4 regions of the Microaerobacter geothermalis genome follow, and region 3 is predicted to be linked to each of the others. Evidence: predicted binding sites of a transcription regulator. Region 3 holds the regulator's gene; each other region holds the start of a gene.

Region 1 (3,187 bases), on a different contig from region 3:
TCACTCCTGGAACCCATTCGGCTGGAAGTTTATGTCTTAGGGTGTTTCCATAGATCATACCAAAAATAATTGCAATCACGAGCGGGCTAAATCCGAGTATTTCCACCCATGGCAGTTCGGCAATATACATCGCCGAGAGCGCGAACAGCGAAACGAGAAAGATACCGTTTAGCGTATTGGCCCGATTCGTTTTCGAAAAAGCCATCTTTTAATCCACTCCTTTATATCAGGGTTTTTCACGCCTACCACATATTGAAACGATACTATTTGTAAACGCATTTGTAAAATAATATAATTATATTAAAAAGATAGGTAAACACCTATGGAAGAGGGGTGATGGTGTGACGTTGCGGCACCTGCGTATTTTTATAGAAGTGTGTGACTCAGGTGGTATGACGGCTGCTGCAGAAAAGATGTATATGACTCAGCCGTCAATAAGTCAGGCAATCGCTGAACTTGAAGGTCATTACAATGTCAAATTATTTGAACGGCTGGGACGTAAATTATATATCACTGCTGCTGGGAACAGACTCCTCTCCTATGCTCGTCATATTATTAATTTGTACGAACGGGTAGAACGGGAGGTCCGTGTGATCAGTGAAAACGGTATATTAAGAGTTGGTGCTAGTGTTACCGTGGGTACTTGCATCCTAAGCGAAGTTGTAAAAACTTTTGTGAATCGTTGTTCAAATGTGGAGGTTACAACTACTGTCGACAATACCAAAGTAATTGAGGAGATGATTCTTTCAGATAAAATTGATATTGGATTAGTAGAGGGTTTTATTCATTCTCCTGACATTATTGAAGAGCCATTTTATGATGATGAACTCGTACTTATCTGTCATCCTAAACATCCGTGGGCTGTCAAGGGTTACATTGAGGCAGAAGAGCTAAGTGGATGTCCCCTTATCATACGGGAAAAAGGCAGCGGTACACGGGAATTGTTTGAAGCTGAAATGGCTGTTGCAGGATTAAAATGGAGAACAGTAGGGGTTTATAATAATGCTGAGGCGATAAAAAATGCAGTTGCAGCAGATATGGGAGTTGCGGTGATTTCACGTTTGGCAGTAGAGAGAGAAGTGCAAATGGGTGATATAAAAATTGTAGACATAAAGGGATTACAATTTATGCGAAAATTTAATCTCATTTATCACAAGAACAAATATTTTTCAAATGCGATGCGAGAGATTAGAGACATGTGCCTTCACGGGGGGATTAAAAGAAAGTAGATGCATTCGACGATGGGTATATTGGAATGAAGAATTGGATATTTGGTAAATTTTAGCATGTGAAAGTTGTTGACTCATGGTATGTCAACAACCCTTTTTTGTGTTCACAGCTTCGGGATGAGAGAAAGAAAAAAAGTTGTCGGTAAAAAATTCACAAAATTTCCACAATTACATGTTAAAATAAGTCTAGTTAAGTTATTAATAACAATTATCACTTAATAACAAATTTTTAAAGGAGTTGAGTTTTTGTGGGAGGACCTATGAGCACCTTATTTGGTTACCAATGGTTTATGATAGGATTGGCTTTCTTGATGGCAATCATTTTTATCGTCTGGTTATTGGTGGCAGCTTATAGGAGAACGAATTCAAACATCCCTCATTCTACTGAATGGTGGTTCGTATTTTTGGTCCTTTTGGCAGTTGTCATGGCATTTGCTTGGTCATTAAACAGCCAGGCTGCATACGAAAAGAGTATTGAAAAAGAAGAATCTTTTGACAAGATTATAAGAGTGTATGAATATCAGTGGGGTTTTGCTTTTATTAATGAAAAAACGGGAGAGTCATCGCGAAATTCCATTGAGGTAAAGCCGGGGGAAAAGATTCTCTTCAAGCTTTCGTCAAATGATGTCATTCATGGATTTAACATTCCCTCGGTTGGAATGATTAAAGAAATTGAACCGGGAGCCATTATGCCGGTGTCGATTGAGGCGCCAGAAAAACCGGGTGAATACATCATTCAATGTACAGAATATTGTGGTATTGGACATTATCAAATGAAAGCCAAATTAATTGTTGGAGGTGAAGCTTGATGGCTGTAAGCATTTTTAAGGGTTGGAACGGTCCTGACGTTCAGGAACAGATTGGGGAGCCGTCATGGAAACCCATGAATATTGAAGACATTACGTTGAAGAAATTGTTTTTTAGTAACGATTACCGCATGATCGGTTTAAAACATATTTTGGTTTCTTTAATCTTCTTTATTGTTGGGGGAATGGCGGCGCTATTGATGCGCACAGAATTGGCAGCTCCTGGGAAGACCATTTTGGAAGCGAATCAGTTTTATCGACTTCTTACAGCACACGGGGCAACCATGGTCTTTATGTTTATTATTCCCGCGACATTGGGGATTGCCTACTATATGCTGCCGAAATTGCTGAAGACAAATAAACTGATCTGGACAGGAGCATCACATGTAAGTTTTTGGTTGACGTTAATTGCCGGTATATTGGCATGGGTAGCCTTCTCTGACGCGTCTTGGACTTTCTATCCTCCGTTAAGCCTTCGTGTTGCGGGTGACCGTGCACCCTTGTTCTTTATTGCTGTCATGTTGATCGCACTGGCGGAATTTATCAGCGGTGCGGTGTTTTTGGCAAATACTCTAAAGAACAGAGCGATGCCTTTGAAAAAGATGCCTTTGTTGGGATGGGCGATGTTGGTTGACGGAATTATGTTGTTGCTGTCTGTTCCCGGCTTGTTCATTGTAGGTTTTATTTTGTTGACCGACTGGATGGGAGTCACCGCCCTGTTTGATCCTGCCCGGGGAGGGTCATCTCAATTGTTCATGTATTTATTCTGGTGGTATGGACATCCTGCTGTATATTTGCCCTTTTTGCCAGCAGTTGGGTTTGTATATACACTTTTGCCGCGCTATCTAAAAAGACCGATGTGGAGTTACGGTTCAGGAATCGTTGCGTTTCTGTTGTTAACGGCCTTGGGGTTTGTGGTCTTTAGACACCATTTCCAGCCGAGCAGTACTACTGCAGGTGCACTAGAAAACGCATTTTCCATCTTTACACTGTTGATCATCATCCCCAGTTCCATGCACGTATTCAACTGGATAGCCACCCTTTGGAAAGGAAGACCTAAAGGGGCTCGTACTGGTACAGCCTTCAACTTCATGATCGCTGCCATCGCCTTTATGATATATGGGGGCGTGGTTGGATTTATCAACGCACAAA
Region 2 (3,187 bases), on a different contig from region 3:
GTAACTAATCCTAGATGGACCATCAGGAAGCCAATCACCACAACGGCAAATACTTCAAATATTCCCTCTACCCACAGATGGATAATCCACCAACGCCAATAATCGGAGTAGGTAAAGTTGGAGCCAGGATTGTAAAAGAATGCGAATACATAAAAGGCTGGGACAGCAATGGAAGCATAGAAGAGCAGGTGAATGAGTCCACCCTTATCAGTCTCCGCACGAAGGCCGCTTCTCATTCCGCGGAAAACAATGAATAGCCAGATCAACATACCGACAGCGAGAACCACTTGCCATAGACGCCCTAACTCTAGGTATTCCCATCCTTGGTGACCAAGGAGGAACCACAAGTTCCCAAGATAACCTTTAGCACCTAACCACTCTCCAATGACACTGCCGCCTACCAGAACTATTAAGGCCCAAAAGAGAATATTAACCAATAGCCCCTGTTTTTTTGGTTCTTTTCCTCCTATGATCGGAGCGACATACACGCCCATTCCTAACCAAGCCGTTGCAATCCAGAAAATAGCTAGCTGCAGGTGATAGGTTTTAGCTATGTTAAAAGGTAACAGATTAACAATCCAATCAAGTCCGTAGAATGAATCGGGGTCAATATAATAGTGGGCTAAAAGTCCTCCCAAACCAGCTTGGATCAAAAACAGTAATGCAACGATAGTAAAGTATTTTCCTGACTTCACCTGACTTGGAGTAAGGGGTAGTTTCTGCAGATTAATTTTTGGAAATTTATCCGGTTCATAAGCCTCCTGCATTCCAAAGTGATAACGATAATGGAAATATAGTATAACAGCAGTTAATAGGATAAGAAGCGCGGTACTTGCCGCACTCCACCAGATGGCAGAATAAGGCATGGTATTTCCTGCATCCAAGTCATAAGGCCAGTTATTGGTATAAGTAATCGTGTCATTTGGTCTTTTTGCTGCAGAAAGCCAAGCAGTCCAGAAAAAGAAGTCAGAGATCTGCTTTAACTGGTCCCCTTCTGCTACCCAAGCTCTGTCAGTTTCAGGTATATCCCCTTCATTAATCAGCCCAGGTAAAATGCCATTCCCATTCCCATTTGTAAATATATCTGCATAATATTTTCTGATTTCTTGAAGACCATAAAACTGTGCATCGGTGATGACCAACGCATCGGTTTCCTCATTATAACGGTTTTCTTTTATTTCCTCGATCACCCTTTCTCTTACCGTTATTTTTTGTTCTTCTGTAAGTTCGTTAAAGGAGCTTTTTCCAAAATCATTTTTTGCATAATAGTTTTGCATGGATTGAGTTAGAATATGGAGAGCTTCAGCGGTATAATCAGGTCCTAAATAGGAGCCTTGTCCAAGTACGGACCCGTAGTCCATTAATCCATATTTTTGCCAAACCGCCTGGCCTCCCTTAATTTCTTTAATCGTACTTACAACCTGGCCATTTGTCGTTTGAATGGTTCCTGGCTGTGGAGCCATGGTTTTAAAGATCCAAAGTCCTCCGGCGATAAGAACGGTAAAGGAGAGAATCAGTGTAACGATCAATACCTGTTTCAAAAGTGTTTTTTTTGTTGTAGGAGTAATGGTTTTAACATGTGGAGCCATTATTTTGTTTTCCCTCCAGTTTTGTTAATGTCCTCATTTTCACAAAGTTATGCGCGCGCACAAGGTATATACCTTTTATAAGGTGAGTATAGTGTAAAAATTTTTTCGACATTGTGATATATATCACTTTCTCATATAAAATTTTCCGTATACTAGGGATTAAGGAGTTAATCCTGAAAATTAGCATCATATACCTTCCCCTAAGAAGGTCTGGAGATGATCCGGACCTTTTTATTTCGAGCAAAACTTTCCAATCACAAAAATGTCGAAAAATTTTAACAAAATTCTCGCAAAGTATTGGATAGTTTTGAAAAAAATAATATATAATGAAAGTATATCAATATGAGGGGGAGGGAGAAGAGAATGAATCTGGTAAAGGAACATTCATTGAGACAGGAATTATTTGAAGAATCGCCTCATTTGATAAAAACGATGACAGAATTGGACATCAGTTATTCATATTGGAGTATGGACCGAAAGAAGAAGGATATCCGCTTGGGAGGACAGTATGAATCCACCCTCTATTTAAATAGGGAAAAGCCAATTCTCCGCTAGTGCTGCCAACATATTTCTTTCTATCTTATTTCTAATCTCATGTTTCCATACTTAGCAGAAGACTCCCATCTTCTATAAGTGGGAGATGAATGCTGACTGATTACAAACATATTCAGAAATTACGAATCAAACGACATCATATCCTTCAGAATTATCTCCATCAAGCAAGCAGAATAATAATCGAGCTAGCAAAAACCTATCAAGTGGGGAAAATCGTCATTGGCGAGATCAAAGAGATCAAACAGCATAATCCAATAAAAACCTTTGTCCAAATTCCAATTCAACGCTTTGTACAGATGAATATTACAACAAAAACAGACGAATAGAGAGAGGACTATTTCGCACCAATCAAAATCAACTGATAAATGCAGATATTAGTGGACACGTTAAGTGGTGAGTAGTTCACAGAGATAAGAAATCGCTGCTTGAATAAGTTATTTGATATCGTGGAAGTTAACAGTGGGAAAAGCATCCACTCATACAGTTGTTGTAAAGTTACTTATGGCACATTTTGAAAAGAGAAGCATAAAAGATTTATGGAATCCCCCTTATATTCACCCAGCTTGTTTAAGTAAGGTCGAGATCATTAATGGAATCTCTTCAATTTTACTCCACGGAGATATAAGTCATTACAGGGAACAAAAAACGCATTTTAAAGATTGAATGAAGTACAGCAATGAAATGGAATTACTATTTTGGGACCGGTTGTAAGTGGAAATTTCAGATCCATTTTTTTCTTTTTGTAAAAATATATTTTTTATTTGCGAAAAACATGTAAAATAAAAAGGAATCTACTAACGGGAGAGAACAGAATGAGAAAAAAATGGACCACCTTATTATTTCCACTTCTATTTGTTCTGGTATTTTCTGTCATTGCAGCATGCGCCAACACCCCCTCGGAACCTGTAGAAGAAAATCCTTCTGCGGGCAAAGAACCGGCTTCCCCTTCTGAACCAGCCAATCAACAGCCCGAGGAGAATCCGGATAATAACGGATCAGACAAAACATCTGCAGAGAACGATACAGTTGACAACCCGGATAAT
Region 3 (3,187 bases):
GCGATACAGGAATGGGAGAAATTAATGACGATGGGATAGAAAAATCCCATCGTTTTTTTTCGCTTATATCATATGGTATTATCAGAGCACATCTTATGAAAGGATGAAAAGGCTTGAAAAAAATAATATTTGGAAATATTTTAATTCTTGTCATATTCTTATTGGCAGGACGCGGAAATATAGATTCCCACTTACCCACTGTATCAGCGGTAAAAGAGAATCAAGAACAGATCCCCTTTGGGGAAATGAAAGTAACTTTTCTCGATGTGGGGAGAGGAGAAGCGACTCTGGTTCAAATGGATGATGGATTCACGATGCTGATTGATACTGGTACTAAAGGCTATGAAAATCAACTTATCGAGGAATTGATCAGAAATCGTGTAAGTGAAATAGACATATTGATTGCGACAAACGATTCAGAGGAGTATACTGGAAATATCGTTGTATTATTAAAAAAGTGGCCAATCAAGAAAATCATGTATGCTGAACTGTTTAAAAAAGATATCATGGGAAAAATTGGTTTTACCCCAGAAATTGAAAAGAAAGCTTTATTTGCAGAGGATATCATAAACATTGCCAATAACGTGAAAATAAAAATCTTAAGTCCGGATGAACCGTATTCCAATAATCCCCAAGGAAATTCCCTGGTATTTCAACTGATTCATGGAGAAGTATCAATTCTTTTTACAAGTGGTATTGATGAAGATACGGAAAAAAAATTGGTAGAAAAGTATGATCTTAAGTCAAGTATACTAAAAGTTTCTGATATGGGTAGTATTCAATCCTCTACCCCTGAATTTTTGCAGGAAGTGGATGCCTTTATGGCCGTTGTTTTTCCCGCGGTAGAAACGTTTGAAAGAAATGAAGAAGTCTTGGAACGTTTAAACGAATCATGGATGGATGTTTACCAAATTTCCAGAGATGGGTCCGTTTCCATTATTAGTGACGGAAAGGATTATATTGTTGAAAAGAAGGAAAATTCAAATTAGTTATCGTATTCTTTAGATGTGGAACTAAACTTACATGACCCTACGGGTCACAAATTGATATGAAAATGTTATTTTCATATCAAAGATTCACACGTCCGCTAGTCGAGTTCGAGCAAGAAGTGATTCAGGTCCGCTTTAAGTCTAATGAACGGAGCCCTCAAAAACATCTGGGTATTTCAAAGGTGGAGTCAGTTTGAGGGCTAGGTTCCGTTCTTTAGCCTTGCAGCTTCGTACGAACTCGAAGGCAGTCCTTAGTGAATTCTTTGATATGAAAATACCTTTTCATATCAATTTGTGACCCTGCGGGTCATGTATGTTTAGTTCCGTCTATATAGAAAAATAGGGATTAGAAAAATGTGGCTGGGAAGGGGTTTTTTCATGAAAACAGTCAATATATCTGAGGCGGTCATTCGCCGTCTGCCCATTTACTTGCGATTTCTTGTCCATTTGCAAAATATGGGGATTAAAACCGTTTCATCTCAGGAATTGGGGCAAAAATTAGACATTAATCCGGCTCAAATCAGAAAGGACTTGGCTTATTTTGGCGAATTCGGAAGGAAAGGAATTGGTTACGAGGTTCAGTATCTCATAGAGAAAATCAAGCAGATTTTAAAATTGGACCAGATCATTAATGTATGCTTGGTAGGTGCTGGCCATTTAGGACATGCATTAAGTAATTATAATGTTTATCAGAAGGATAATATGAAAATTGTCGCCATTTTTGATGCAGATCCCCAAAAAATAGGAACGAAAATTGCTGGGTTGACCATTCTTCCTGTAGAAGCCATACCTGAAACCGTGAAGGAGAAAAAAATCCGCGTCGGGATCATTGCAGTCCCTGCTCCCGAGGCCCAAAAAGTAGCAGAAATACTTGTTGAAGCGGGGATTGAAGGAATCCTTAATTTTGCCCCGGTCAGTTTGAGAAACACTGGAAAAGTCCGGATCCATCATGCTGATTTTACGACCGAGCTTCACAGCTTGGCCTATTATCTGGAATAATTTCAATCCCAAAAGACCTTTTTGGAAAGTTACTCTTTCCAGAAAGGTTTTTTATTTCGGCTAAGAAATCATAATTTCCCTAATTTGTGACAAAAATAAAGGAAACTCTAGTCCTCAAATTGCTTCCATCATCGAAATACCCGGATATTTTTGAGGGCTCTTTGATTTGAAAATGATATCAACTTGTGATCCTTTGGGTCATGAATGTTTAGTTCCATCGGTAGTTTTGGTGCCGGTTAGACATCGTATATAAAAACGGGGTGAAAAAGATGCATACCATGTGGAAAGGTTCGATTAGTTTCGGATTGGTGAACATTCCGGTAAAAATGTTTGCCGCCACCGAAGATAAGGATATCAAATTTCGGTATCTGCATAAGAAATGTAAGACTCCAATCAAATATGTAAGAACCTGTTCGACATGCGACCGGGAAGTGGGGTGGGATGAGATTATCAAAGGGTACGAATATGAACCCGGTCGCTTTATCATCATTGAAGAGGAAGAGTTGGAAGCGATCGCCCCTGAAACGAAGAGGACTGTGGAAATCCTTGATTTTGTTAATCTGGAAGAGATTGATCCAATATACTTTGACAAATCTTATTACCTTTCTCCCAATGAAACAGGCGACAAAGCTTATGCCCTCTTGCGAAAGGCGATGAATGAAACAGGAAAGATTGGAGTGGCCAAAATCACGATCAGAAATCGGGAAAGTTTGGCTGTTATCAGAACGCTGGAAAACTGTATAGTGTTGGAAACTATCTATTACCCCGATGAGGTAAGGGGCATTGCCCAACTTCCCGCTCTGCCCGATGAAACCAAGCTGAACGAAAATGAATTGAAGATGGCTATTCAGTTAATTGAAAACTTGGCAGCTCCTTTTGATCCAACAAGATATAAGGATAAGTACAGGGAAAGCCTGCAAGAATTGATTCAAAAGAAAATGGAAGGGGAAGAAATAGTAGCAGCCCCTGTTGCACCTAGAAGAAATGTCATTGATCTTATGGACGCTCTTCAAGCCAGTCTAGAAGCCACCAAACCTGCAAAGAAAAAGAAAGCTGGGGGTCCAAGAAGAAAAGCAGCCAAAGAGAAAGCAACCATATGAAAGAAGATATTAAGCCAATCATACCTTTTGAGCCCAAGAGGTCAGATCATGTACCTCAAGGAAACCAATGGATTGCCCAAGTGAAGTGGGATGGAGTTC
Region 4 (3,187 bases), on a different contig from region 3:
GATAAAATGTGTTGAAATGAAGAAGGAAAAATCAGAATGTCATAGAAGAAATAATGGTTAGAATATTTAGATTACCTCTGTGATGATGAATGGATTAAGAAAGGAAGGGAGTGGAGATGGTGAGCAATAGAGAAGTGGTGATTGTAAGCGCAGTTCGTACGGCCATTGGCAGCTTTGGCGGAAGTTTGAGTCAGGTTCCGGCCACAAAACTTGGGGCTATCGTCATCGAAGGGGCCCTCCAACGGGCAGGATTATCCAAAGATCAAGTGGATGAAGTGATCATGGGAAATGTACTTCAGGCTGGGCTCGGTCAAAATCCGGCAAGGCAAGCGGCTATTCAGGCGGGAATCCCCCAGGAAATTCCCGCAATGACCATCAACAAAGTATGCGGCTCTGGACTGAAGGCAGTTCATTTAGCAACACAAGCGATATTGGCTGGTGATGCAGAAACAATCGTAGCCGGAGGGATGGAGAACATGAGTCAAGCTCCTTTTATATTGGAAGGAGCAAGGGAAGGCTTCCGCATGGGAGACCAGAAGATTGTTGACAGTATGATTCGGGATGGCTTATGGTGCGCCTTTAATGATTATCACATGGGAATAACGGCAGAAAATATCTGTGACACCTATGGATTATCCAGAGAAGAGTTGGATGAATTTGCGGCCTGGAGCCAGCAAAAGGCGGAACAGGCCATTAAAGACGGCAAATTTGCCGATGAAATTGTTCCGGTGACCATACCTCAGAAGAAAGGGGATCCCGTCACCTTCGCTGTCGATGAATTTCCAAGATTCGGAACAACCAAAGAGAAACTGGCCCATTTAAAACCTGCCTTTCGGAAGGATGGAAGAGTAACTGCAGGGAATGCCTCGGGCATTAATGACGGGGCTGCAGCCCTTGTGATCATGTCGAGGGAAAAGGCGGACCGAATGGGAATCAAGCCATTGGCTGTAATCCGCGGCAATGCCAGCGCCGGCGTTGATCCGAAGATCATGGGAATGGGTCCGGTTCCTGCTACCCAAAAAGTGCTTAAAAAGGCAGGAATCCGCTTGAAGGATATTGATTTGATAGAAGCAAATGAAGCCTTTGCTGCCCAATCCCTGGCGGTAGGAAAGGATTTGGAAATCCCTCGAGATAAATTAAATGTAAACGGCGGTGCCATCTCCCTTGGACATCCCATAGGAGCTAGCGGCGCCAGAATTTTGGTTACCCTGCTCCATGAATTAAAGAAAAGAGAGCAGGCCAAGTATGGTTTGGCTACCCTCTGTATCGGCGGAGGGCAAGGAGTATCTACTGTAGTAGAAAAAATATAAGCAAACCTGGTAATTGCCAAAAATTGCAGCAAAATTAGACATGTTTATCCTTGTGAAAAAGTTGACAAATATTCTTGCCTTTAGATAATATTGATGAGGATGATTGTAAAGGAAATGAGGAACGGCAGGATGTCCAAATTAGACAATCCGTGGCAGGCAATTATTTTTCTTGGAACCATAGGATTGGAATTAACCGTCACCACCCTCCTGGGATTTTTCGGAGGTAAGTATTTGGACGGCTTGTTTGGTACAAGCCCCATTTTTCTGATTGTCGGTGTGTTGTTAGGAATAGCTGCCGGGATATATACCATTACCTTATTAATAAAACCCTTTTTAGGAGACTAGCCATGGAGGATTTTACCCTCTGGATGAAAAAATTGTTTCAAATCGCATCATTCTTTTTTTTAGCCACGGGCCTGCTCTGGCTGGTTGTGCCGAACAGATCCTTCATCCAGGGATTGCTTCTTGGCATGGCAGTGAGTCTCATAAATGGGGTCATTCTTTTTATGAAAACATATCAACTGGGGAAATATATGAATCAAGGAAAGAGGCGGATTGGGGGTATGGGCATGATGCAGCGAATGCTCCTTGCCGGATTTGCCGTCTATGTTTCCGTGAAACGGCCTGAATTATTTTCCCTGGCAGGGGTATTGATAGGATTATTCCTCATTCAAATCCTAACCCTTCTGCTTTCATTTCGTATTACAAGGTTTACCCATAAAAATTAAATAAAAATTAGTTTTACCAAGATGCTTATGTGATGGGAGAAAGGGGTGAGAAACAGAAAATGGAAGCTTTTTCGCCGTATGTTGAATGGGAAATAGGTGGTCTGAGGCTGGCCTTTGATATTCCTACGATGATTATGTCCGTCATCGTGGCCCTGCTGGTGCTGCTCATATTAAGGTTGGGAACAAGAAATATGACATCAGGAGTGCCCAGGGGCTGGCAAAATTTTTTCGAATGGGTCATTGATTTTGTAAAGGGAATTGGTGGACAATTTATGGATGCGAAAACCACATCCAAATTTGTCACTCTGGCCCTCACCCTGTTCCTTTATATTTTTCTGGCGAATCAGGTGGGATTGCTCTTTACCACATTCCACATTGAATTCGAAAAGCCCGTTGAATCCATAGGGATTACTGAGGAGCTGATAGAAGAAGCAAAGGAACATGGAGAAGAAGGCGTCCTGACAGCCTGGTGGAAATCACCGACAGCCAATCCCAGTGTTACCTTTGCATTAGCCCTGATGGTTTTAATCTATTCTCACTATTTAGGGATTAAGAAAAATCCACGGGCCTATGTAAAGCACTACTTTGAACCATACCCGGCACTTTTTATCATTCACTTTTTGGAGGATTTTGTCATCAAGGTGCTGACACTGCCCCTTCGTCTATTCGGAAACATTTTTGCCGGTGAGGTGCTCATCTTATTCCTTGCCGCAGGTTTCTGGGCAGCAACATCAGTACCCCTTATCATCTGGTTAGGTTACTCCGTATTCGTCGGAGCCATCCAGGCCTACATTTTTGTCACCTTGACATTGGTTTATATTTCTCAAAAGGTTAGTGACCATCACTAATTCATCTTTTGAGTGATGATCTTCATCAAAAACATGGATATTAATACAGGGAGGGAAAAAACATGGATTTTGCGATTGCATTAGGATTAATCTTTGGTTTAGCCGCTGTAGGAGCTGGGATTGGAAACGGTTTGGTTATCAGCCGTACAATCGAGGGAACTGCCCGTCAACCAGAAGCTCGCGGCAGCTTGATGGGTCTTATGTTCTTGGGATTAGGTCTTGTAGAAGCTCTGCCCATCATCGCCGTTGCCATTGGATTTATTCTCTTTGGCCGTCTGTAAGTGCCAGCGTCCTCTGAGTG

The links. The regulator Rex, encoded in region 3, represses fermentation and respiration genes when NADH is low (regulators of the CRP and FNR family bind a similar motif). The targets are predictions, from matches to a motif close to TTGTGAAATATTTCACAA.
Region 1: a site for Rex is predicted at 1,369-1,386, ahead of L1765_RS10465 (cytochrome c oxidase subunit II). Genes of this name have one in related genera too.
Region 2: a site for Rex is predicted at 1,701-1,718, ahead of L1765_RS00345 (nitric-oxide reductase large subunit). Genes of this name have one in related genera too.
Region 4: a site for Rex is predicted at 1,361-1,378, ahead of L1765_RS04310 (AtpZ/AtpI family protein). Genes of this name have one in related genera too.

What each region holds. Positions count from the first base shown of each region.
Region 1 covers NZ_JAKIHL010000026.1:15,449-18,635, forward strand. The annotation lists gene L1765_RS10455 (YeiH family protein) at 1-205, opposite strand, end outside; gene L1765_RS10460 (LysR family transcriptional regulator) at 342-1,229, shown strand; gene L1765_RS10465 (cytochrome c oxidase subunit II) at 1,490-2,038, shown strand; gene L1765_RS10470 (cytochrome c oxidase subunit I) at 2,038-3,187, shown strand, end outside.
Region 2 covers NZ_JAKIHL010000001.1:66,097-69,283, forward strand. The annotation lists gene L1765_RS00345 (nitric-oxide reductase large subunit) at 1-1,589, opposite strand, end outside; gene L1765_RS00350 (hypothetical protein) at 1,953-2,144, shown strand; gene L1765_RS00355 (hypothetical protein) at 2,234-2,470, shown strand; gene L1765_RS00360 (putative glycoside hydrolase) at 2,957-3,187, shown strand, end outside.
Region 3 covers NZ_JAKIHL010000006.1:54,081-57,267, reverse strand. The annotation lists gene L1765_RS04980 (tetratricopeptide repeat protein) at 1-39, shown strand, start outside; gene L1765_RS04975 (ComEC/Rec2 family competence protein) at 114-989, shown strand; gene L1765_RS04970 (redox-sensing transcriptional repressor Rex) at 1,368-1,988, shown strand; gene ku (non-homologous end joining protein Ku) at 2,258-3,088, shown strand; gene L1765_RS04960 (ATP-dependent DNA ligase) at 3,085-3,187, shown strand, end outside.
Region 4 covers NZ_JAKIHL010000005.1:23,314-26,500, forward strand. The annotation lists gene L1765_RS04305 (acetyl-CoA C-acetyltransferase) at 120-1,310, shown strand; gene L1765_RS04310 (AtpZ/AtpI family protein) at 1,440-1,655, shown strand; gene L1765_RS04315 (ATP synthase subunit I) at 1,658-2,038, shown strand; gene atpB (F0F1 ATP synthase subunit A) at 2,098-2,886, shown strand; gene atpE (F0F1 ATP synthase subunit C) at 2,949-3,167, shown strand.